One region of the Desulfobacca acetoxidans DSM 11109 genome, then DNA from elsewhere that is predicted to be linked to it. Evidence: riboswitches for the same ligand, from Rfam matches in the RefSeq annotation. Region 1 holds a riboswitch; the other holds the start of a gene.
The links. Region 1 has a riboswitch for cyclic di-AMP ahead of DESAC_RS06385 (potassium transporter Kup). Riboswitches for the same ligand answer to the same signal wherever they lie in the genome.
Positions count from the first base shown of each region.

Region 2: it holds a riboswitch for cyclic di-AMP, as region 1 does, so the genes downstream of both, DESAC_RS06815 (3D domain-containing protein) here and DESAC_RS06385 (potassium transporter Kup) in region 1, are expected to answer to the same signal.

Region 1 covers NC_015388.1:1,468,942-1,479,729, reverse strand. Annotated here, with positions in the region: gene DESAC_RS06390 (TrkH family potassium uptake protein) at 1-602, opposite strand, end outside; gene DESAC_RS06385 (potassium transporter Kup) at 610-2,580, opposite strand; cyclic di-AMP (ydaO/yuaA leader) riboswitch at 2,639-2,777, opposite strand; gene DESAC_RS06380 (hypothetical protein) at 2,874-3,362, opposite strand; gene pth (aminoacyl-tRNA hydrolase) at 3,555-4,154, opposite strand; gene DESAC_RS06370 (ribose-phosphate diphosphokinase) at 4,416-5,354, opposite strand; gene DESAC_RS15725 (4-(cytidine 5'-diphospho)-2-C-methyl-D-erythritol kinase) at 5,351-6,223, opposite strand; gene DESAC_RS15720 (DUF1844 domain-containing protein) at 6,223-6,660, opposite strand; gene serA (phosphoglycerate dehydrogenase) at 6,721-8,301, opposite strand; gene DESAC_RS06350 (pyridoxal-phosphate-dependent aminotransferase family protein) at 8,305-9,450, opposite strand; gene DESAC_RS16385 (class I SAM-dependent methyltransferase) at 9,861-10,364, shown strand; partial or broken gene DESAC_RS16255 (efflux RND transporter permease subunit) at 10,783-10,788, opposite strand, start outside.
Region 2 covers NC_015388.1:1,576,985-1,587,772, forward strand. Annotated here, with positions in the region: gene DESAC_RS15185 (FtsB family cell division protein) at 603-1,040, shown strand; gene efp (elongation factor P) at 1,208-1,768, shown strand; gene DESAC_RS06815 (3D domain-containing protein) at 1,868-2,224, opposite strand; cyclic di-AMP (ydaO/yuaA leader) riboswitch at 2,381-2,522, opposite strand; gene rplU (50S ribosomal protein L21) at 2,967-3,281, shown strand; gene rpmA (50S ribosomal protein L27) at 3,358-3,615, shown strand; gene cgtA (Obg family GTPase CgtA) at 3,627-4,652, shown strand; gene proB (glutamate 5-kinase) at 4,639-5,796, shown strand; gene DESAC_RS06840 (glutamate-5-semialdehyde dehydrogenase) at 5,841-7,097, shown strand; gene nadD (nicotinate-nucleotide adenylyltransferase) at 7,107-7,751, shown strand; gene rsfS (ribosome silencing factor) at 7,951-8,379, shown strand; gene DESAC_RS06855 (M48 family metallopeptidase) at 8,425-9,843, shown strand; gene DESAC_RS06860 (FmdB family zinc ribbon protein) at 9,953-10,312, shown strand.

The sequences.
Region 1 (10,788 bases):
CTGAGATCGACCAGGCTATCTTTATAAATGGAAAAACCGGCGTTGCAAAAGGCCGAGATTGAGTGAAAGAGGGCACTGTAGCATGATTGCCCCCAATTGCCGGTCCGCACAAACAACGCCAGGCCGATAACCATCATCCCCACGGCCTCAATGGCAACAGTTGTCATTAAGATGCGGAAAAACAGGTGACGGAAATCAGAGCCAATATCCTGCTGAAAGAAAGAATCGTGCAAGACCATCTGGGATTGGAGTGACAAGCGCCGCCCTAGCATCTGAAAGGTCAGCGCCGCAAAGGTCATGACCCCCAGCCCGCCGGTTTGAATGAGCAGGAGGATCACCACCTGACCAAAGGTGGTGTAGACCGTGCTCGTATCCACCACGATCAGGCCGGTGACGCAGACTGACGACGTAGAAGTGAACAGGGCATTTAAAAAACTTACCTTCCCCGGTTGGTGGCTCCAGGGCAGCCAGAGGAACACCGCTCCCACCCAGATAACCGCGCTAAAACCACTGATCAACAAAAACTGGGGCGATCGCAGGAAGGGCGCAAACCTATTGATGAGTAGGTAGAATGCGGCATTTCGAAAAAATCCACTGCTCATGATAATACTAAATTTCCACCTGGCTGCCCAATTCTACGACCCGACCGGGAGGAATGCCGAAAAAGGTGGAGACGTTCCAGGCGTTGCGGGACAAGAAAGCGAACAGGCCCTTGCGCCAGCGGGCCATCTTGCTGAAGCCGGTGGTAAGCAATGATTCCCTGCCTAAATAGAAGGATGTGGCGAAGATGTCAATATCCAGACCCCGCTCGTTCGCCAAGTCAATGATTTCAGGAACGTTGGGGGTTTCCATAAAGCCGTAGGAAGCTACAATGCGATAGAAACCATGACCCTTGTCGGTTATTTCCAGTCTTTGTTCCGGCAAGACGTAGGGAATATCAGTAGAAAGGATTGAGAGAATAAAAACTCTTTCAGGCAGGGCTTCGGTATGCTTCAAAAGGTGGAGCAAGACAATGGGAGTTCCGGTTGGCGATAAGGCCAGAAAAAAAGCGGTGCCGGGGGTACGCACCAACCTATAGGTAGTAATATCGTACATTAAGACATCAAAAGGGACCTGGGCCTCTTCAAAACGTTTTCGGAGGGCGGCTCGCCCGTCCCGCCAGGTGACCATGACCGTAAAGAGCAAAACCGCAACGCTTACCGCAAACCAACCACCATCCAGGAACTTGAGCAGATTGGCACTAAAAAAGGAGAAATCGAAGCATAGGAAGAGGGCAGCCAACGGCAAGGACTGCCAGAGCGGCCAACCCCAGTTAAAGCGGGTGATGTAATAATAAATAACGGTGCTGATACACATGGTACCGGTCACGGCAATACCGTAAGCGGCAGCTAAGTTGCTGGATTCCTTAAAAGCCAGGGCCAAACCGAGGCAGCCGATCATCATCACCGAGTTGACCCAAGGCATGTAAATCTGCCCCTTGGTTTCTCCCGAGGTGTGGACAATGCGTAACCGGGGGGCGTAGCCGATCTGAATGGCTTGCTGCATCAGCGAAAAGACGCCGGAGATCATGGCCTGGGAGGCAATCACGGTGGCAGTGGTGGCTAGCCCAACCATAGGATACAAAAGCACTTTAGGCACCAGTTCATAAAAGGGATGAACGGCGGCAAGGGGATTTTCCAGCAGGAGGGCAGTTTGGCCGAAATAATTGAGCAGGAGGGCTGGAAACACTAAGGCGATCCAGGAAAGGCGGATAGGACCGCGCCCGAAATGACCCATGTCGGCATACAGCGCCTCACATCCAGTAATACAGAGCACGACGGCACCTAGTACTATGGCGCCATGCAGGCGATTGACCAGAAAGAAGTTTACGGCGTAACGTGGATCCAGGGCCGCCAAAATCCCCGGCGTCCGAAAAACCTGCATGATTCCCAAGAGGCCCAGAGAAATGAACCAGAAGATCATTATGGGACCGAAGATCTTGCCGATCCGCTCCGTCCCCTGGCTCTGTACTAGAAACAGGCCGAACAAGACCCCACAAGAAAGTGGCAGGACAAAAGGTTCGGCCGCCTTGGTAGCTACGTTTAGGCCCTCCATGGCAGAGAGTACCGAGATGACCGGCGTAATCAGGCCTTCACCGCACAACAGGGCGGCGCCAAAAATTGCCAGGAGCACTAGCCGGTTTACCGTACCGGGCGACACACTCTGCTTTCCTTTTCCGAGAAACAGGGCGGCCAGGGCATAAATCCCGCCCTCACCATGGTTGTCGGCCCTCAAAATGAACATGACATATTTTACGGTCACTACCATCGTCAGCGACCAGAAAATTAGGGACATAACCCCTAGAATGTTATCCGGGGAGATGGCCATGGCGTGCTTGCCGTGGAAGCATTCCTTGACGGTGTAGAGCGGACTGGTGCCGATATCGCCATATACCACTCCCATAGCCCCCAGCGCCAGAAGCAGATTTTTCTTTTTATCTAAGCGAGCTTTAGGGCTGTTATGGCCGGAGGGGAAATCGGCGGCTGGTTCTGATGCGGATTGAAACGTCTGCTCCGCTCCTGAAGCGGAAGCCAAACTCATGAGAACTCTCCAAACTATTTTTCCGGGAGGTCACGCCTCCGGGCATCCAGTCCGGAAGGTCTCTCCCCATCGACGCCTACGAGGTTAGCTGCAGGGCTTGGACCGATGAGGTTGTCCTACGCCGGACGGCGATACGCCCCTAATACCCGGTTCCCCCGCACCCATAGTTTGACCATGGATTTCGGCTGTTAGTATAGCTTTTACTATAAGCCAGGCTGCAGTTTTGTCAAGCAGCATTTGAATAACATTTCGGTTAAGAAGAGACCGGAGAGTCGCTTGAAGGGGACAGAAGCCTAGAGTTTCGCCAGCGTTGCTTCCGCCTGCTCCCTTACCTCCGGAAAGGGGGATATCAGAGAGAGCGTACGCAGCTTGCCTTTAAACCCTTGTATCTCGGTCATGGTCTGGGTCGGCGCCAATTGCTGCAGGCGATGCACGGCTTCGACAATCACGGTAGACTCCGGATAATCTAAAAATAACATCAGGGCTCGCCAGTCTTCCGGCAACCCATAGGCCGCCAGAAACTTTGCTGCCAATGCCGAAAAGTGCGGCGTGGCCCGGTGGTCTGCTAGTTCAGCTGCTGCCTTTTTGTATTCCGGCCGCTGCTGTTTGCCTCCGAAAAGCGCTTCCGCCTGTTTGAGGACTTCCCGCCTGATTTTCTCCTCCTGCTTCCGACCTCCCGGCGGCTTTGGCTCTACCCGCCGATGCCGGGAACGATCCCGTATTCGATCAATGGCCCGCCAATCAGGCCGTTCCCGGTCATCATCATTTCTGCCAGAAATCATATCGTGCCTCTTCTGTAAAGATTTTGTAATTAAGTCCCATCCGGAAACTATGGCTGGTCTCCGGTAATATTGCAACTAAATGGAATAATGATGTTTTCACCCCGCTCCCTTATCCTCTCCCCGCAAGCGGGGCGAGGGGATAATTAACTTCCCAGTAAGCGGGGTGAGGCAATACCATGACTTTCCGGATGGCTACGAGCTAGTCGCCGAGCGGTTTTCGGCCGGCGGCATCCAACCATGGAAAAGACTCATAGCCTGGTTGAGGCCGACTTTTAAGACTGCTTCGAGAGCGTCAGCCGTTCGATCTATCATACTGGCATAGGTATCAATTTCGGCCGGATAACAGGGACTGAGCACATAGTTTTCCACCGTTTCACCGTATTGCGGACGGCCTATGCCGACTTTGAGGCGTAAAAATTCGGTGGTATGGATGGTGTTGATAATCGAGGCAACCCCCCGGTGACCGCCAGCGCCTCCCCTGAGGACAAACTTGAGCCTGCCGAGTGGCAGATCCAGATCATCATGGATAATCAGCAAGTCCGCGGCGCTCAACTGAAAAAAAGCCAACAAGCGAAAGACGGCCCGGCCGCTGAGGTTCATATAAGTTTCCGGCTGAGCCAAAACGACCTCCTGGCCGGCCCAGCCCCCCCGACCCCATTGGGCTGAACAAGTATGACGGTTGAGAGATATACCCCATCTCTGGCTGAGGACGTCAATTATTTGAAAACCGACGTTGTGGCGGGTTCTTTTATATCGAAATCCCGGATTTCCTAATCCAATGAAGAGTTGCAAAATCAACCTTCCTTAACTGCCTAGGGTCTTGCCGCACCCGGTTCAGGCCGAATACAAGATTCGCCCCTACGGCTACAGCCCGAATCATCGTTTGACAGTGAGTTGCTCTAACACCGGGTTCACTTTGAGAAGCAGCAAACTTTCGAAGATGGCGGGCCCGGAGGTCCACTCCACCCATCTGGTTAGTTTCGTTTCAAGGTGAATATTGCCAGCTTATCGATGACCACTGCCAACCGGTCGCAATGAACATTCTCTACGTCACTAAATAAATAAAGAGCTTACTGAATCTTGGGCGTGAATCCGCCTGATGGCTTCTCCCAGGAGCGGGGCCACGGAAAGGACTTGGATCTTTTCGCAGGCCTCGGCTTCGGCTGATAGGGGTATGGTATCGGTAACAATGAGGCTGCGCAGAAGGGAGTTTTTGATCGTGGAGATGGAATCTCGCGCCAGCACGGGATGCGTGACGCAGGCGTGGACAGAGCGGGCGCCGTGCCGCACCAGGATTTCCGCCGCCATATGCAACGTTCCCCCCGTATTGACCATATCATCAATAATGACGGTTTCTTTGCCCCAGACATTGCCGATAAGCGTCATAGCGGAAATGGCGGGTCCTTCCCGGCGTTTGTCGATAATCGCCAGGCTGCTTTTCAGACGTCGGGCAAAGGCGCGGGCACGCTCGACCCCGCCGGTGTCGGGCGAGACAATAGCCAGATCGGGAGCAAAATTATTCTTGATATATTCCAATAACACCGGCATCGCGAACAGATGATCCACCGGAATATTGAAAAATCCTTGGATCTGACCGGTATGGAGGTCCATAGTGAGAAGCCTCTGGGTCCCGGCCACGGTAAAGAGATCGGCCACCAACTTGGCCGAGATCGGCATCCGGGGCGCCGTCTTCCGATCCTGGCGGGCATAGGCGTAATACGGCGTCACCGCCGTAATGCAGCCGGCCGAGGCCCGCTTCAGGGCATCCACCATGATCAGCAGCTCCATCAGATTCTCATTAATCGGCGTACAGGTGGGCTGGACGACGAAAACATCTTTACCTCGGACATTTTCCTTGATTTCGACGATAATTTCTCCATCAGAAAAACGACCCACGAGGGCTTCCCCCAGAGGCAGATTCAGATAGCTGCAGATTTTCCCCGCTAAAGGGCGGTTGGCATTGCCCGCAAAAATACTGATCTCGTTCATCAGCCCAAGTCCTTTAAAAAGAGAGACGATGAGGTGGGAGAGAGCCCCAGCGCCGCAGCAGTCCAAAAACCGGTGGCGGTCCGCAGACGTTCGGCAGCCTCAGAAGCCGCCGCCTGATCAGCAAAGATGCCAAAAACCGTGGGACCGCTGCCGGACATCAATACCCCTTCCGCCCCCTCCTGCCACAAGGCCTGCTTCAGGGCAAGCAGATCAGGGTAGCTTGCCATGGCAACTGCCTCTAAATCGTTGTGTAACCAAGCAGCGGGAGGCTGCTCGGGCCAGCAATCCCACCGGGCCTCCGCCGGCGCCACAAACGGCGGTTGCAGCCGGGAATACGCCCAGGCGGTCGATATCTGATAGCCGGGATTCACCAAAACATAGCAATAGGTGGGCAGGACAACCGGAGTCAAGACATCGCCGATACCGCGCCCCCAAGCCGGTCCGTCCAGTAAAAAAAAAGGTACGTCCGCTCCCAGGCGGCGGGCCAGTTGATGGAGCTGACTAGCAGTCAAAGGTTTGCCGCTGATGGCATTCAACCCCTTTAAGACACCGGCGGCATCGCTGCTGCCACCTCCCAGCCCGGCAGCAAGAGGAATGTTTTTTTTTAACCGGATCCGAACCCCGAATCGGCGCGAGACGGCTGCTTGAAAAGCCATCGCCGCCCGCACGGCCAGGTTCCTTTCATCCACAGGTAAATCGGGATGGTCGCACTCTAACCCAATCCCTGCTGCAGCATGGCTGATGGCCAGCTCATCTGTTAAGGTGACGGGCTGCATCAGGGTGATCAGATCATGATAACCATCCGATCTCCGGCCGATGACTTTGAGATAGAGATTGACCTTGGCCGGGCAGTGCAGTGTCAGATGCCGCATCAGGCCCCGCCGGATTTGGTCACTTCCCTCACGTACCGCATCCGCAGATCGTACAAGAGATTGTCAAAGAGGTTTTCTTCTTCGGAAGTTAGATTATTTCTGGTTTTTTCCCTCAAAAGACCTAAAAGATCGATGGTCTGCTTGGCCAGGGACATATCCTTATCGCTCTTGCCGGTTTCGGGATGGGGCGCGTCACCCAGGTGGATAAACACCGACGTTCCCAGAGACATGATAAACGAGGCGAAATTGATCTCCGGCAGGGGCGTCCCGGTTTGAGATTTGGCAGCATCCGCGGGCTTGGCAGCCTCGGCTTCGTACGTGGCGCGCGCCTCCTCCCGCTGGCGGGATTCCTCCCGCAAACGCTCTTTTTCTTCTTCCGACTGCTGGAAAAAACGGCGGTCCTTGACGGTAAAGCCTTTTTCCTCGGTATCGGTCATGACACCCTCCAATGCCAAGGGATGGGAAGAGGAGGAGCCACGGCGTCCTCCTCCTTTGGATTACAGTTCAAGTGGATGAGCCGAGGCCACGTGCGGCAGGGCCCGCACATCAGCCAGACATTCGGGAGTAACCGACGTGTCGGTAGTCAGCAGGATAATGTTCTGCCCCCGCTCTTTTTCCTGACCCACGGTCATCCGGGCGATATTGATCTTGTGGTTGCCGATGGTGGTACCGATGGCGCCGATGACCCCCGGCCTGTCGGTATTGTAAATAAACAGCATGTGGCCTTCGGGCACGGCTTCTAAGCGGAAGGCATTAATGCGGACTAACCGGGGTTCGTAGCGGCCGAAAATGGTGCCTGCCAAAATGTTTTCCTTCTGAGCAGCCCGTACGGTCAGACGTATCAGGGTGGTAAAATCCTCCGCCGACTCCACTTTGGTTTCGGTCAGATGGATTCCCCGATCTTTGGCGATGGCAGGAGCATTGACGTAATTCACTTCGTCCCGCATCACCGGATAGAGCAACCCCTTCATGATGGAGTGCATGAGCGGGGTGGTGTCCAGCTTCGATATTTCACCGATGTACTCGATATTGACGCTGTCGATCGGGCCCTCGGCGATCTGGGCCTGAAAGGCGCCTAACGCCTCCGCCAACGTTAGGTAGGGCCGGAGTTGATTCAATACCTCTCCGCTCACCGAAGGGGCATTGACCGCATTTTTGACCGTACCGTTGAGCAGATAATCCACCATCTGCTCGGCAATGGCCACCGCCACGTTTTCCTGAGCCTCTTCGGTGGAGGCGCCCAGATGCGGGGTACAGACAACGTTGCCCATCAACAGCAGCGGTGAACCCACCGGCGGTTCCTGTTCGAAGACGTCCAACGCCGCCCCGGCGACGATGCCTTCCTCGAGGGCCTCTTTGAGGGCTTCCTCATCAATCAGCCCACCTCGGGCGCAGTTGATAAGCATCACCCCCCGTTTCATCTTGCGGAAGGCCTCCCGGCTGATAATGTGGGCGGTGTCCTTGGTTTTCGGGGTGTGCAGGGTGATAAAATCAGACCGGGCAAAAAGCTCATCCAGAGTAACCAACTCTACCCCGCACGAGGTCACCATCTCTTTCTTGACGAAAGGATCATACCCCAGGATGCGCATCTTCAGTCCCTGCGCCCGGCCAGCCACCACCGTGCCGATCCGGCCCAAACCGATAATGCCGAGAGTTTTATTATACACCTCCCGACCCTGAAACCGCTTCTTTTCCCAACGCCCCTCCCGCATGGAATGGGCGGCCTGGGGGATATTGCGCGCCAGGGCCAGCATCATGGAGATGGCATGTTCACCGGTGGTAACGGTGTTGCCGCCGGGGGTGTTCATGACCACGATACCCCGTTTGGTGGCTTCGGGAATATTGACATTGTCCAGACCGGTGCCGGCCCGCCCCACCACTTTGAGGCGACTGGCAACCTCCAATACCTTATCGGTCACTTTGGTGGCGCTGCGGATGACCAGGCCGTCCACATCCTGAACTACTTCCATGAACTCTTCCGGTGGCATACCCGGACGATTGATAACTTCGATATTGGGAGCCTGCTCGAAGATGGCCACCCCATGAGCATGAAGGTTGTCGCTGATCAGAACTTTCATGGCTTAGGCTCCCCCGAACAATACTTCCTCCGCCGCCTTAACCCCGGCGCCGTAAGGAGCTTTATACCCTAATTCATTCAATACCACTTCCAGGGCGGCAATAATCATGACGATATCAAAATTGCCGATATACCCCATATGGGCAATCCGGAAAATCTTGCCCTTGGCTTCGGCCTGCCCGCCGGCAATCATAATGCCATATTTATCCCGCAGCAATTTTACGACGTCCTGACCGTCGACGCCGGCCGGCGCCCTGACCGCGGTCAGGGCGTCGGAAGCACCTTCCTGACTGAACAGTTCCAACCCCAGAGCCTTGACGGCAGCTTTGGTAGCCTTGGACATCAGTTGATGTTCGGCAAAGATCTTCTCGAGAGTGGCTTCCTTGAAATACCGTAAGACATCGCGCAAACCCATAACCAACGAGACCGCCGAGGTATAGGCGCCGGTGTTTTTCTGGATGTTCTTCAGTTCCTTGGAGAAATTGAAATAATATTTGTTGCACGTGGCGGTCTTGGTAAATTCCCAGGCCTTTTCGGACAGACAGGCAAAGGCCAATCCCGGAGGCAGCATCATAGCCTTCTGCGACCCGGCCACCATGATGTCTATCCCCCAGGCGTCCATCGGCAGCTCAAAAGCTCCTAAAGCACTGATGGCATCCACCAGGAGCAGGGTGCCAGGCAAGGACTTGGTAAGCTCAGCCAGCTCCTTTACCGGATGATTAACGCCGGTGGAGGTTTCATGGGCCTGAATGCAGACGGCCTTAATAGCCGGGTTGGCCTTCAGTTTGGCAGCGACGTCAGCCACCTGCACCGCCCTGCCCCACTCCACATCGATGGCCTCGAAATTGACCCCATAGGCGGCGCAGATCTCGCCCCAACGCTCGCCAAACTTGCCGCCCCGCACCACTAAGGCGGTATCACCCGGAGAAAGGGTGTTGGTAATAGCTCCTTCCATAGCCCCGGTACCGGTAGAGGCCAAGATTAAGACTTCCTGTTTTGTCTGAAATAAATACTTCAGACCCACCCGGCATTCCGCCACTACCTCGGCAAACTGCGGCGAACGGTGGTGAATGATGGGCGTGGCCATGGCAAGCAGGGTTTCCGGAGACACCGGAGTGGGCCCGGGCGCTAAGAGATAATGTTTCTTCATCTTACTTATTTTCCTTTAAAAAGTGTATTTTGGCCCCACGACGCGGGGAAATGGTAAGCCTCGGCTATTCTAAAATTTAAAAAGTTATTTTATTATCCCCGCAACCTCTTGTCAATAAACTTGTGAAAAATATCTTATAGCTTCTGTTCTGCTCTTGATCATTGCCATATTTTTTATATCGTGAGATAGTTGCCATAGCCAACTTAGGCCAGCCGAACATTGATCTTTAGTAACACTTCAGTTGTTTGGGGCGAATACCAGATTCGCCCCTACAGACGGGTCTGTCGATGCTGTGGTGCTGTAGGGTGGGCACCGTCAACCATGTTCCTGATCTATTATCTCAGATAGCCGAAGTATTACGATTTTTATTTTATCCCCGGAGGCATTACCTTTAGCTTGGAGGAAGCGCCATGAGTCCAGCCTGGAAAAACAAACTTTTTTTCGGGGACAATCTCGATATCTTGCGCAATCAGATCGACACTGCTAGTGTGGATTTAATTTACCTGGACCCTCCCTTCAACAGTCAAGCAACCTATAATATTCTCTTTGCTGAAAAAAGTGGGGAACTAGCAGCGGCCCAAATAACCGCCTTTGAAGACACCTGGCACTGGAACCTGGAGGCAGAAAAAGCTTATCGCGAGGTGGTTACCTTTGGCTCAAAGAAGGTGGCGGACCTCGTCCAAGCCTTCCGAACCCATCTGGCTATCTCACTTATAAAACACAGGCTTACAGATGTATTCGGCGCGGAACTTTCCGCTTATGAGGAATTCGGGCTGCCGCAGGATTACGCCAGCGCAGAGGCCTTGGCGCCTATTGCCACCTTTAAAAAAGCTTCCCGGCGGCGAAAGGACCCCATGGTTCAGGAACAGCAGAACGATATTAACTGGCAGGCCGGCCATCTCACTAAAGAGTAAAGAAGACCGCATCATCCGGCTTGCGGCCGATATAATACATTAGCCTTGAATTGCCAATTGGAGCTTCTGGAACTTCAGTATGTTCGACCGGGAGGTCCGGGGCATCCCCAAGGGGATGCGGCGGAACTAAATGAAACCGGCGGCCATGGGCCGCTCTATCCCATTATCGATAATTTACTCATAGGGCGGGCCGCGCCCGCCGTCCTATGGCAGCATTCACACCATAAGAGCGGATGATATCTGGAAACCAGAAGATGAATACCCTAAAGGTTATTTTGATGATACTTGCCCATTCCCTGATTACCGAGAAAAAGACGAGGTAGTTTCACATTTATACCAACCCAATCTTGGCAGCAATGTAATAAGAAAGCCACCCCCTTCCTCTTCGGTCAGGTGACGCATTTCAAACATATCCCTCCTAATG
Region 2 (10,788 bases), 110 kb from region 1:
TAACCCAAAATCTGAACACTAAGAGCAGATTTTGATTGACCTCAGCCGCCTCTTTCTGCGATTATTATCTAGAAAAGGGTTTAATTTTCAGCTCGGACGATACATGAACTGGAAGCTTAAGGTGATGATATATTTTATTTAGGAGATAAGTTTCGAGTTGCAAGGTTCGAGTTGAACGGATCAACATCAGCAGATCGTTGCGGTCTTATTTTCATGGTTTGCGAGTAACTTGTATAAAAACAGTGAGCCGTGAGCCGTGAGCCGTGAGCAGCAAAAACATTATTGTGAGCAGCCGCCACGATTCTGTTTTTATGCTTCGTTGTGTTCGGCAGAACATGTGAACTTATATAAAAACAGTGAGCCGTGAGCCGTGAGCAGCAAAAACATTATTGTGAGCAGCCGCACCGATTCTGTTTTTATGCTTCGTTGTGTTCTTGAGAACATGTGCACTTATAAGTAATTATAATAACTTTTGATTTTCCAGACCTTAGGGCAGGGTGTAGTACGAATAGCCGATTTTGTCTGTTGAAATGGGGTGTGCGTGCCTTTTCAGCCTAGATTGTCGCAGCAGTCTCAATTTATAACGGTTTAACGGATAAACCATGGCCTTGCCGCATGCCAAGAGAGGGTCCAAGTCGCCTGTCGGTGGATCTAACCCGAGTCCCATGGAGAAGATTTCAGGAGGGAGGCTTTACTGGGTTCTGTTGGCGCTCCTCGGCCTGGCTCTCGGAGCTACATTGCTTTTCGGTAACAAAGGGCTCTATCATTTGTATCAGTTGCGGCAGGAGAGGGAGCGTCTGTTTCAGGCGAATCTCAGTCTGAAAGACGAAAATGAGCGTCTGGTGAAGACTATCGATCGCTTACAGAACGATCGGGAATTTATCGAAGATACAATCCGGAAAGAGCTTAATTTTATCAAGAAAAATGAAGTGATCTATCAATTAGCACCGGAGGTGGGTTCTGGTCCGAAAGTTACCCAGGCGCCTGCCTTAGGTCCCCCACCCAATCCTACGGCCAGAAGCAAACGGACCGGCCGTTGATCTAGAAATTCGGAGTTCAGCCGCAAGCTGATTGAGGTAACTTACGACGATGGGAATAACCGATCATCCATCCAGATTGTGAATCTACTCCCCGGCGTATTGTATTAGCTGAAAGCTGCAAGTCTCCTAATATTTTTCACTAAACCATCGGGATTGAAAGAGGTATCATGTATTCTACGGCAGATTTTCGCAAGGGATTAAAGATCGAATGGGAGGGAACACCTTACCTTATCGCTGATTTTCAGCATGTCAAACCTGGCAAGGGTGGGGCCTTCGTCCGCACCAAGCTGAAAAACTTGGTCAATGGTCGGGTTGTTGACCAAACCTTTCGCTCCGGAGAAAAAGTCGAGCGGCCGGACCTGCAGGAAAAAGATATGCAGTATCTGTATCGCGAAGAAGATCGTTTCTGCTTTATGGACAACGAGACATATGAACAGATCTGGCTCACCGCCGATCAATTGGGTGACGGCAAAGGTTTTTTGCAGGACAATTTAAACCTCAAGGTGATCTATTACAAGAACCAACCCATAACTGTTGAATTGCCCACTTTTGTAGAGCTGACGGTGAGCCATACCGAACCCGGGTTTCGGGGAGACACCGCCAGCGGTGGCAACAAACCGGCCACCATGGAAACCGGCGCCGTCATTCAGGTGCCTTTGTTCATAGAGGTGGGGGACCGCCTGAAGGTGGATACCCGCACCGGCTCCTATGTAGAGCGTCTAAAATAATTCACCCTGCTACACTCAAAGAGCCGCACCTATCGGTGTTCTAGAAATGATAAGCAGTAGCTGCCTAACAGGATTAGGCGATTACCAGGTTCGCGCCCATTATACCATTTTCACGAGTAAAATATTGCGTTTCACTCCGAAGCGAGCGGCCTTGGAACGGGATTTAAACCAGATGTCAGCCTGTTGCCTTTTAGAGCGCGCCATCCGGTCATGGAAGGTAAAGGTTCCTAAACCTTCCAAGTTGACTTTTTCGCCAAATTGCATATCGAGGGTTCGCTCTAGATCGCGGCTGAGAGCAACTACGCCGGGTTGCACGCGCACGCCGGAAGCCGTTCTACCGGTGTGGGAATAGGCTGTTACCTTGACTACCGCCATAGTGAGAGAAACTGTGGGTTGGGGAGCGGAAAAAACCGCTAGACATATACCCAATAATGATAATAGTATAATCTTTCTCATTGGTTACCTCCGAATTGACCCCTGCTCAATTTTTAGGAATACTCTTCCTCCCGATTCTTGGGGACATTTCCCCCAGAATAGGTACAATGGGGGTGCTGGTTTAGAAGGAAGTTGCCGGGACGAGAATGAATCGAGGATCCCGCGGTGGATCGCCTCAATAGCTTGCTTTAATGCCTACGTGGTTAGCTTATAGGTTAGAGCTAAAGCATGCCCCTCCCCGCCTTTACAGGCTGGGGATTCACCCATATATGTGGTTCCCCCGCTCTCCCCTGAATGAGAGATTCGGCTAACTATTTTTGGTCCTCCAACCAGCGTTACTTATCATGACTGTTTAGATTGCCCTACCTTGTATCCCATTTCACAATAATTGTCAACAAAAAAGTGGCCTGATTCTCATAACCTTTAGATAATATATAGAAATTATGTTCATTGAGGAGAAATCGGCACCTTGTATTATGCACTTGGTTCAGTATGTGATAATGTAGGCGTATCTGCTTTATCCAGAGCAATATGAATAGGTTAACCTCTCCAAAGTATGGAGATGTCGGCCTCATCAAGCAGGCTCAGGGCCGAGTATTTTTGCCTTTAATGGTAAGAATATTTTTCCTGGGTCTTGACCGGCTTATGCCAGTCTGCCGGGTATGATCCAGACATGTTCATGGTATCGGCATTATTAACTTTAAACTTGACATGTAGATAAAATAATATTTATATTAACCTGTTGATGTTAGAGGAGGGTAATGTGTACGCAATCGTTCAAACCGGCGGGAAACAGTATCGGGTGCAACCCGGCGACGTGCTGCGTGTAGAGCGTCTGGCAGGAGAAGTAGGGGACGATATCACGTTGGACCAGGTCCTTTTGGTAGCGGCCGAGGATGAATTTCAAGTAGGGCGGCCCCTGATTGACGGCGCCTTCATTAGGGGTCAGATCCTACGTCAGGGCCGGGCCAGAAAAATTCTGGTCTTCAAGAAGAAGAGACGCAAGGATTATCGGCGCTTACAGGGACATCGGCAGCAATACACCGCCTTGCAGGTTAAAGAGATCAGGTTAGCATAATAGTGCGTCCTGTGGGAGCGGTCGTCGGGTAATGGCGGCGTGGCTACCGAGCGTACTATGAGAGGAGGGTATAGTCTTGGCACATAAAAAAGCCGGCGGTAGTTCCCGCAACGGCCGTGACAGTCATGGGCAGAGGCGTGGCGTCAAGCGTTTTAGCGGTCAAATGGTCCAGGCCGGCAATATTTTGGTTCGCCAATTGGGCACCCGTATTCATCCGGGAGAGAATGTCGGTATGGGCAGGGATTACACTCTGTTTGCCAAGGTTACCGGGGTGGTAGCCTACGAGGCTTTTGGCCGCAACCGGAAAAGGGTCAGCGTCTATCCGACACCGTAAAGGGGAACAGCGTGCCGCAACGGCGCTTTGCCGATGAAGCCGATATCGTTGTTGAGGCCGGGTGCGGCGGTGCTGGTTGTGTGAGTTTTCAGCGGCGGCGTTTTCAACCTAGAGGAGCGCCGGACGGGGGTGATGGGGGTGATGGTGGCGATGTCATCCTGGTAGCCTGCAGTTCGCTGCGGACGTTAGCCAATTTCCGCCATCAACGTCACTTTCGGGCCCAAAAAGGCGAATCTGGCCGCGGTCAGTTAAAAAAAGGGGCACATGGGGCCAACTTGGAAATTCCTGTCCCTCCCGGTACTATGGTGCTCGATGCTGGCAGCGGGCAATTATTGGCGGATTTGGTCAAAGTGCCTGATACCGTCGTAGTGGCTCAAGGCGGACGGGGGGGGAAAGGTAATGCTCATTTCGGTTCTTCTCGATTGCGTTCGCCGCGTTTTGCCCAATCAGGCGAGCCGGGGCAGCAGCGCCAGCTCCGCTTGGAATTACACCTTTTGGCTGACGTCGGTCTCATCGGGTCTCCCAATGCCGGTAAGACGACGCTTCTTGCCAGGCTGACGGCCTCCAAGGCCCGTGGCTCGAGCCATCCTTTCTCTACTTTAGAACCCAACTTAGGCGTCATCCAGCATGAAGAACATGATTCCATCATTGTGGCCGATATTCCGGGACTTATTACCGGGGCCCATTTGGGCAAAGGTCTAGGCGACCGTTTCCTGCGGCATGTGCAGCGTACTCGCCTGCTCCTGCAGGTGGTGGATGCTTCCGTGCTGGACCCGACGGCGCCCTGCGCTCCGGTAGAGCTCATTCGTAAAGAGCTGGGAACGTATGATCCTCAGCTGCTCCTCAAAAAGTATCTGGTGGTCCTGAATAAAATCGATCTGTTGTCTCAAGATTTCCCGCTGCCGGCAGTTATTGCCGCCTTACAACGGTGCGGTTGGCCCTGTTTGGCCCTTTCGGCGCTCACCGGTCAGGGCGTGGCGCGTCTGGAAGAAATGATCTGGTGCCAGTTAGAAACTCTTTCTGATGTTGCAGCCTAGTCAAAGGAAACTTCTCCAAAGTCAGATTATTGCCCGAACCCGGAGGGTGGTCATCAAGGTGGGCAGTGCGGTGATGACTACCGCTGAGGGTTTGAATCAGGCGGCCATCGATGAATTGACCGATACTATGGCGCACCTGCTCCGGGAAGGGCGTGAGGTTGTCTTGGTATCCTCAGGTGCCATTGCCGCCGGTTTCAAGAAGATCGGTCTGACGGCCAAGCCCAGGTCAATCCCGCAGAAACAGGCGGTGGCTGCTATCGGTCAGACCACGCTGATGCAAAAATACGAGCAGGCCTTTGCCCGCCACGGTGTCAAGGTGGCGCAGATCCTCTTGACCCGCAATGATCTGGCCAATCGGCGCCGCTATCTAAATGCCCGCAACACTCTCTTTACCCTGTTAAATTGGAAGGTGCTGCCGGTTATTAACGAAAATGATACGGTGGTAGTAGAGGAGATTCAATTCGGGGACAACGATAATCTTTCGGCCCTGATCAGCAGCGTCGTTCAAGCCGGTCTTTTGATCATTTTAACGGATATCGATGGGTTGTACGATCAGGATCCCCGCTTACACCCGGAGGCCAAATTAATTCCGCTGGTCGAAAAAATCGATCTCCGGTTGGAGCGCGCTGCCAGTCGCCAACCTGGTATCATCGGTTCCGGAGGGATGTTCAGCAAGATTCAGGCGGCCAAAAAAGCCGCCAGCGTCGGCATTCCCACCATCATTGCCCACGGCTTGAAGCCGCGCATTATCCAACGGCTGTTTGATGGAGCCGAAGAAGGGACCTTATTTTTGTCGCCCGCCGCCAAATTGAGCAGCCGGCAATACTGGCTGGCTTACACTACTAATCCGGCCGGGGAAATTGTCGTGGACGATGGCGCCCGGCAGGTTTTGCGGTATCAGGGGAAGAGCCTGTTGCCGGCTGGGATTATCGGGGTCAACGGCCGCTTCAGTGCCGGAGCGGCGGTTCGTCTCTTGGACCGGGGCGGGGAGGTCATCGGCATCGGGCTCAGCAATTATTCTGCCAGTGACATAGCCTGTATTAAGGGTCTGCAGACCTGCAACATTCAGCAGTCGCTGGGGTATAAGGGCTATGATGAAGTAGTGCACCGGGATAATATGGTTATTTTTCCGGAATCGTCGTAAAGGCAGCTTGCTTTGTACTCAGCACTCGAAGAAAGACCGATACTATGGACATGGCTACAGTTGTAAAGCATATGGCCCAGGAGGCCAAGGCGGCGGCTCGCAGTTTGGCGGTGCTGCCCACCGCCGTGAAAAACCAGGCCCTGGCTGGTTTGGCCCAGAGTCTGGAACAGCATAGGGAACTTATCCAGGAAGAAAACCAGAAGGACATTGTGGAGGCAAAAAAGCAGAATTATCCGGCGGCCTTTATTGATCGACTCACTTTGTCCGATAAGGTTCTTAAGTCTATGGTACAGGGCCTCCACGATGTTATCCACCTGCCTGATCCGGTGGGGGCGGTCACTTCTATGTGGCGGCGTCCCAATGGCCTGTTGGTGGGACGGCAGCGCATTCCTTTAGGGGTAATCGGGTTTATTTACGAGTCGCGGCCAAATGTTACGGTTGACGCCGGAGCGTTATGTCTCAAGAGCGGTAACGCAGTCATCTTGAAGGGCGGTAAAGAGGCCATCCGCTCTAACCTGGCTCTCAGCCGCCTCATGGCGCAGGCCCTATCCGAGGTCGGCGCTCCGGCGGCCGCCGTGCAGGTCATTCCCACTACGGAGCGGGAAGCGGTGGTGGAGCTGTTGAAACTTGATGAACTGATCGACATTGTCATCCCGCGCGGGGGAGAGGGGCTGATTCGTTTTGTGGCGGAGAATTCCCGTATCCCGGTGCTGAAGCATTACAAAGGTGTTTGCCATATCCTGGTGGATGCCGACGCCGATCTGGAGATGGCCGAAACTATCTGTTTCAATGCCAAGGTGCAGCGTCCGGGGGTGTGCAACGCCATGGAAACCCTGCTCATTCATCAGGATGTGGCGCGGCGTTTTATTCCCCGCATGTTTGCCCGTTTTCGGGAGGCAGGGGTTGAGCTCCGGGGTTGTCCCGAGACTTGTGCACTGGATCCCCAGGTAAAGCCGGCCGTTGCCACTGACTGGGGCTATGAATTTTCAGACTTGATTCTAGCAGTGAAAGTTGTTCCCGATCTGGAGGCCGCCCTAGATCATATCGCCCGCTACGGCTCGTATCATACGGAAGCTATTGTGACGCAAAATTATGGTCATGCCCAGCGCTTTTTGAATGAGGTGGATTCTTCGGTGGTGCTGGTGAACGCTTCTACCCGGTTTAACGACGGCGGAGAGTTGGGGTTGGGCGCCGAGATCGGCATCAATACCTCGAAACTGCATGCCTTCGGGCCCATGAGCCTGGAAGAGCTGACCACCACCAAATTTATCGTTTATGGGTCGGGACAGATCCGACAATGATGGTGCACCGTGCGCCTGGGACTTTTTGGGGGCACTTTTAATCCGATTCATTACGGTCACTTGCGGGCTGCTGAAGAAGCTGTGGAGATTCTGCAGTTGCAGCGCCTCCTGTTTATTCCGGCGGCTCGGCCCCCCCACAAGAACACCAAGACAGTAACCCCTTTTGCCATCCGGCTGGCCATGACCCGCCTGGCGGTAGCTGAGATCCCGCATTTTGATGTCTCAGATATCGAAAATCAGCGGCCGGAAAAGTCTTACTCCATTGAGACCCTGCGGCTCTTTCGTCGGCAATTTGGCTCCGAGGTCGAGATTTTTTTCATTGTCGGTCTGGATGCCATGCTTGAGATCGACACCTGGAAAGATTATCAAGACCTGTTTACCCTCTCTCATTTCTTTGTATTAGACCGGCCGGGCTACGACCCCTGCGATTTGGAACGGATTTTACGCCGCAAAGTTGACCCGCAGGGTGTCTATCAGGCGGATGCCAGAGTTTTCCAACACTCGTCCGGTAATTGTATTTATTTTCGTCCTACTACCCATTTGGATATCTCTTCCAGTCGCATCCGCCTCCTGGCTAGTCGGGGGCAATCACTGCGTTTCCTCTTGCCGGAGGAGGTAAGACGGTTTATATTGGATAATAAGGTATATGGTTAGATTAGAACATAGATGATTTTCATGGTTCGTGGGTGGCCGATAGGTATTGGCAATTATTTAGAAATGATTCTCAGGGGGAGCAGCAATCCTGGGGGCGAATACAAGCTTCACCCCTAGAGAGGTGATTTCAAGGTTAAAGAATGATTATTGAAGCATGGCAATTATCTAGCATCTAAAAAAACGATTATTTCTTCTAAGAATTTGGACCACGAAACTCTATAGGTACGGGAGAAACCTTACGGCAGAGAGCAAATCCACTTTAAGCGCTCAGGAGAAGGTTGATTTATGCGTCAACAGTCTTAGGGAAAAAAAGGCTATTGATGTGGTGGTCCTGGATGTTCGGCCGATGTCCTCCTTTGCCGACTTTTTTATCATCTGCTCCGGTGCCTCGCATCGGCAGGTGCAAGCTCTGGCCGAACATGTCGAAGCGGTCATGCGGCAGCACGGTTTGAGGCCTTTGGGGGTGGAAGGGTCGCAGGAGGCGCGGTGGATATTGTTGGACTGCAACGACGTCATCATTCATATTTTTTATCAACCATGGCGGGAATTCTACGATCTTGAAGGACTCTGGCTGGAAGCTCCCCGGCAATCTGCGCCTGAGTCGATTGTCCAGGGTGCTGAAAGTTAAATTTTTTAGGGTCGGGACGGTTAATCTTTTCAAGGAGTGGACCTGATGATGCAGTCAATGCGGCGAAGCAGACTGCTGGCGCCGTTCACTCTCATGCTGTGCTGGGTGCTTGCTTTTCCACCGGCTGCTTTTGGCTTTTTCGGCAGCTTGACAATTGAGAAGGAGAAGCAGATCGGCGAGGAATTCTGTCTCCAGTTGCAGCAGTATTATCCAGTGGTGCGGGACCCCTTTCTGGCTTCCTACATCAATGCTGTAGGCCAAAAACTGGTCCAGCAGTTAGGTTCGCAGCCCTTCCAGTTCCGTTTTTTTATTATTGAAGACCCTTCCTATAATGCCTTTGCCGTACCCGGCGGCTATGTCTTTGTGAATACTGGTCTTATCCGCATCATGGAACGGGAGGATGAGTTGGCCGGGGTGTTGGCCCATGAAATCACCCATATTCATCAACGTCACATGGCCAAGCGTATGGATAAGGCCAAGTTTGGCAACATTGCCGCCCTAGTCGGCGGCTTGGCGGCGGTGCTGCTGGGCGGTGCGGCGGCCGCGCCCATTCTGGCCGGCACCATGGCCGGGGCGGAGACCGCCATGCTCAAATACAGCCGGGATGATGAACGGGAGGCTGACACTCTGGGGTTTAAATGGGCCACCAAGGCGGGCTACGATCCCCGCTACATGATGTCGGTATTCCGAAAGATGGCACGCCAACGCTGGTTTGAGGGTTCTGATATCCCGGTCTATTTAAAGACTCACCCGGAACTGGAAAGCCGTATCGTAGACCTCTCCCATCTCTACGCCACCTATGAGCTAAACCATCAGGAGCGTCCTATTAATCCGGCCTTTACCTATTTCAGGCAGCGCATGGAGGCCTTGTATGGCAATCCCCAGAGGATGAAGCGGGAGCTGCTCATACGCCTCTCTCATGAGCCGGACAACGTACCTTACCGATATTCTCTGGCCCTGATCTATAAGCGGTTGGGTGATCGCAGCAAGGCTGCCGAGGCTTACCAACAGGCCCTGAATCGGGACCCGTATAACGACATGATCAAACGGGATCTGGCTATCTTTTACTATGAATCGAACCGTCCGCAGGAGGCCCAGACCCTTTTCAAAGAGTTGCTGCAGCGCAATTCCCGGGATGAGGTCTCCCTGTATTATTTAGGGCTGATTCTCCAGGATCGCCGTCAGGTGGACGAGGCCCTGCCTCTTTTTGAAAAATTGCATGGCATCAATCCTGCGTTTACCGAGGTCTATTATAATCTGGGGGCCCTCTATGGGGAAAAGCAACGCCTCGGACCGGCGCACTATTATTTAGGTCTTCACAGCCGCATGGCCAAAGATCTGCCCACGGCCCTCTTTCATTTCCGCAAGGCTCTGACCTATCTGGGAGCGCAGGAGAAATACCACGATGAGGCCCAGGCCGAGGTCTTCCGCCTGGAACGGATGCGGGTGCGGGTTTCGAATTAAAGCACGAATAGCCGGTAAGGGCGTTGTTTATAAAAATCCCGCTTTCAGGATCGGGTTTGAGAATCCGGAGGGAAGCGGGGCACACATGTCAGGGAGGAATTGTTGATCGATGCCTATCTACGAATATCAATGCCAGGTCTGCAAAGCCGTCTCCAGTTTTTTAATTCTTCATCGTAAGGAACCTTTTACTCCGGTCTGCAAACGATGCGGGGCCAGCAATCTCTCTAGGGTGCTTTCCCGGGTCAATGTTCGCCTGTCGGAAGAGACGCGCCTGGAGCGCCTGGCCGATCCTGCCCGCTTAGGCGGTCTGGATGAGAACAACCCCCAAAGTATGGCCCGCTTTATGAAGGACATGGCCGCCGCTACCGGCGAAGACTTGGGGGCCGAAGAGATAGACCAGATGATGGAAGAAGCGGCGGGCGCCGGGAACGGTATGGGGGCCGAAGATATGGCCGGAGACGATTTTTAAAGAACCACCGGTTGTTGATTTCTTCATGGTGATAGGTTAGGATTCCTCAGGATATTCAGGATGACAATAAAACCCGATCCGACCAAGATTCATCCCACCTTTTTTAATTTTTCCTTAAGCACACTATTTTCCGAGACATTTTACCTCAAATGTGGTAGCCTGGCGCTGTTGTCACAACCGAGTGGGGCGTCCGCCCTCGAACCTCAGCCAATGTTATATGTCCATATGTTCTGAGGCACACAACGAAGCATGAGAATGCCGATTAAGGCACGATGGTCTGCGCTTTGGCTTACGCCGATCTGCGATTCCCGCTACGAGGTATGAATCAGGAGATCGACCTGTCAAAGAAGGCATTCTCATAAGTATTTATGGCTAAAAATCACAGCGAAGCAGAGAAACAGTCGATTTTCAGCGGATTGCCCTTACCCCTTACCTATAACCTGTTTTTATATAAGTCCACATGTTCTGCCGAACAC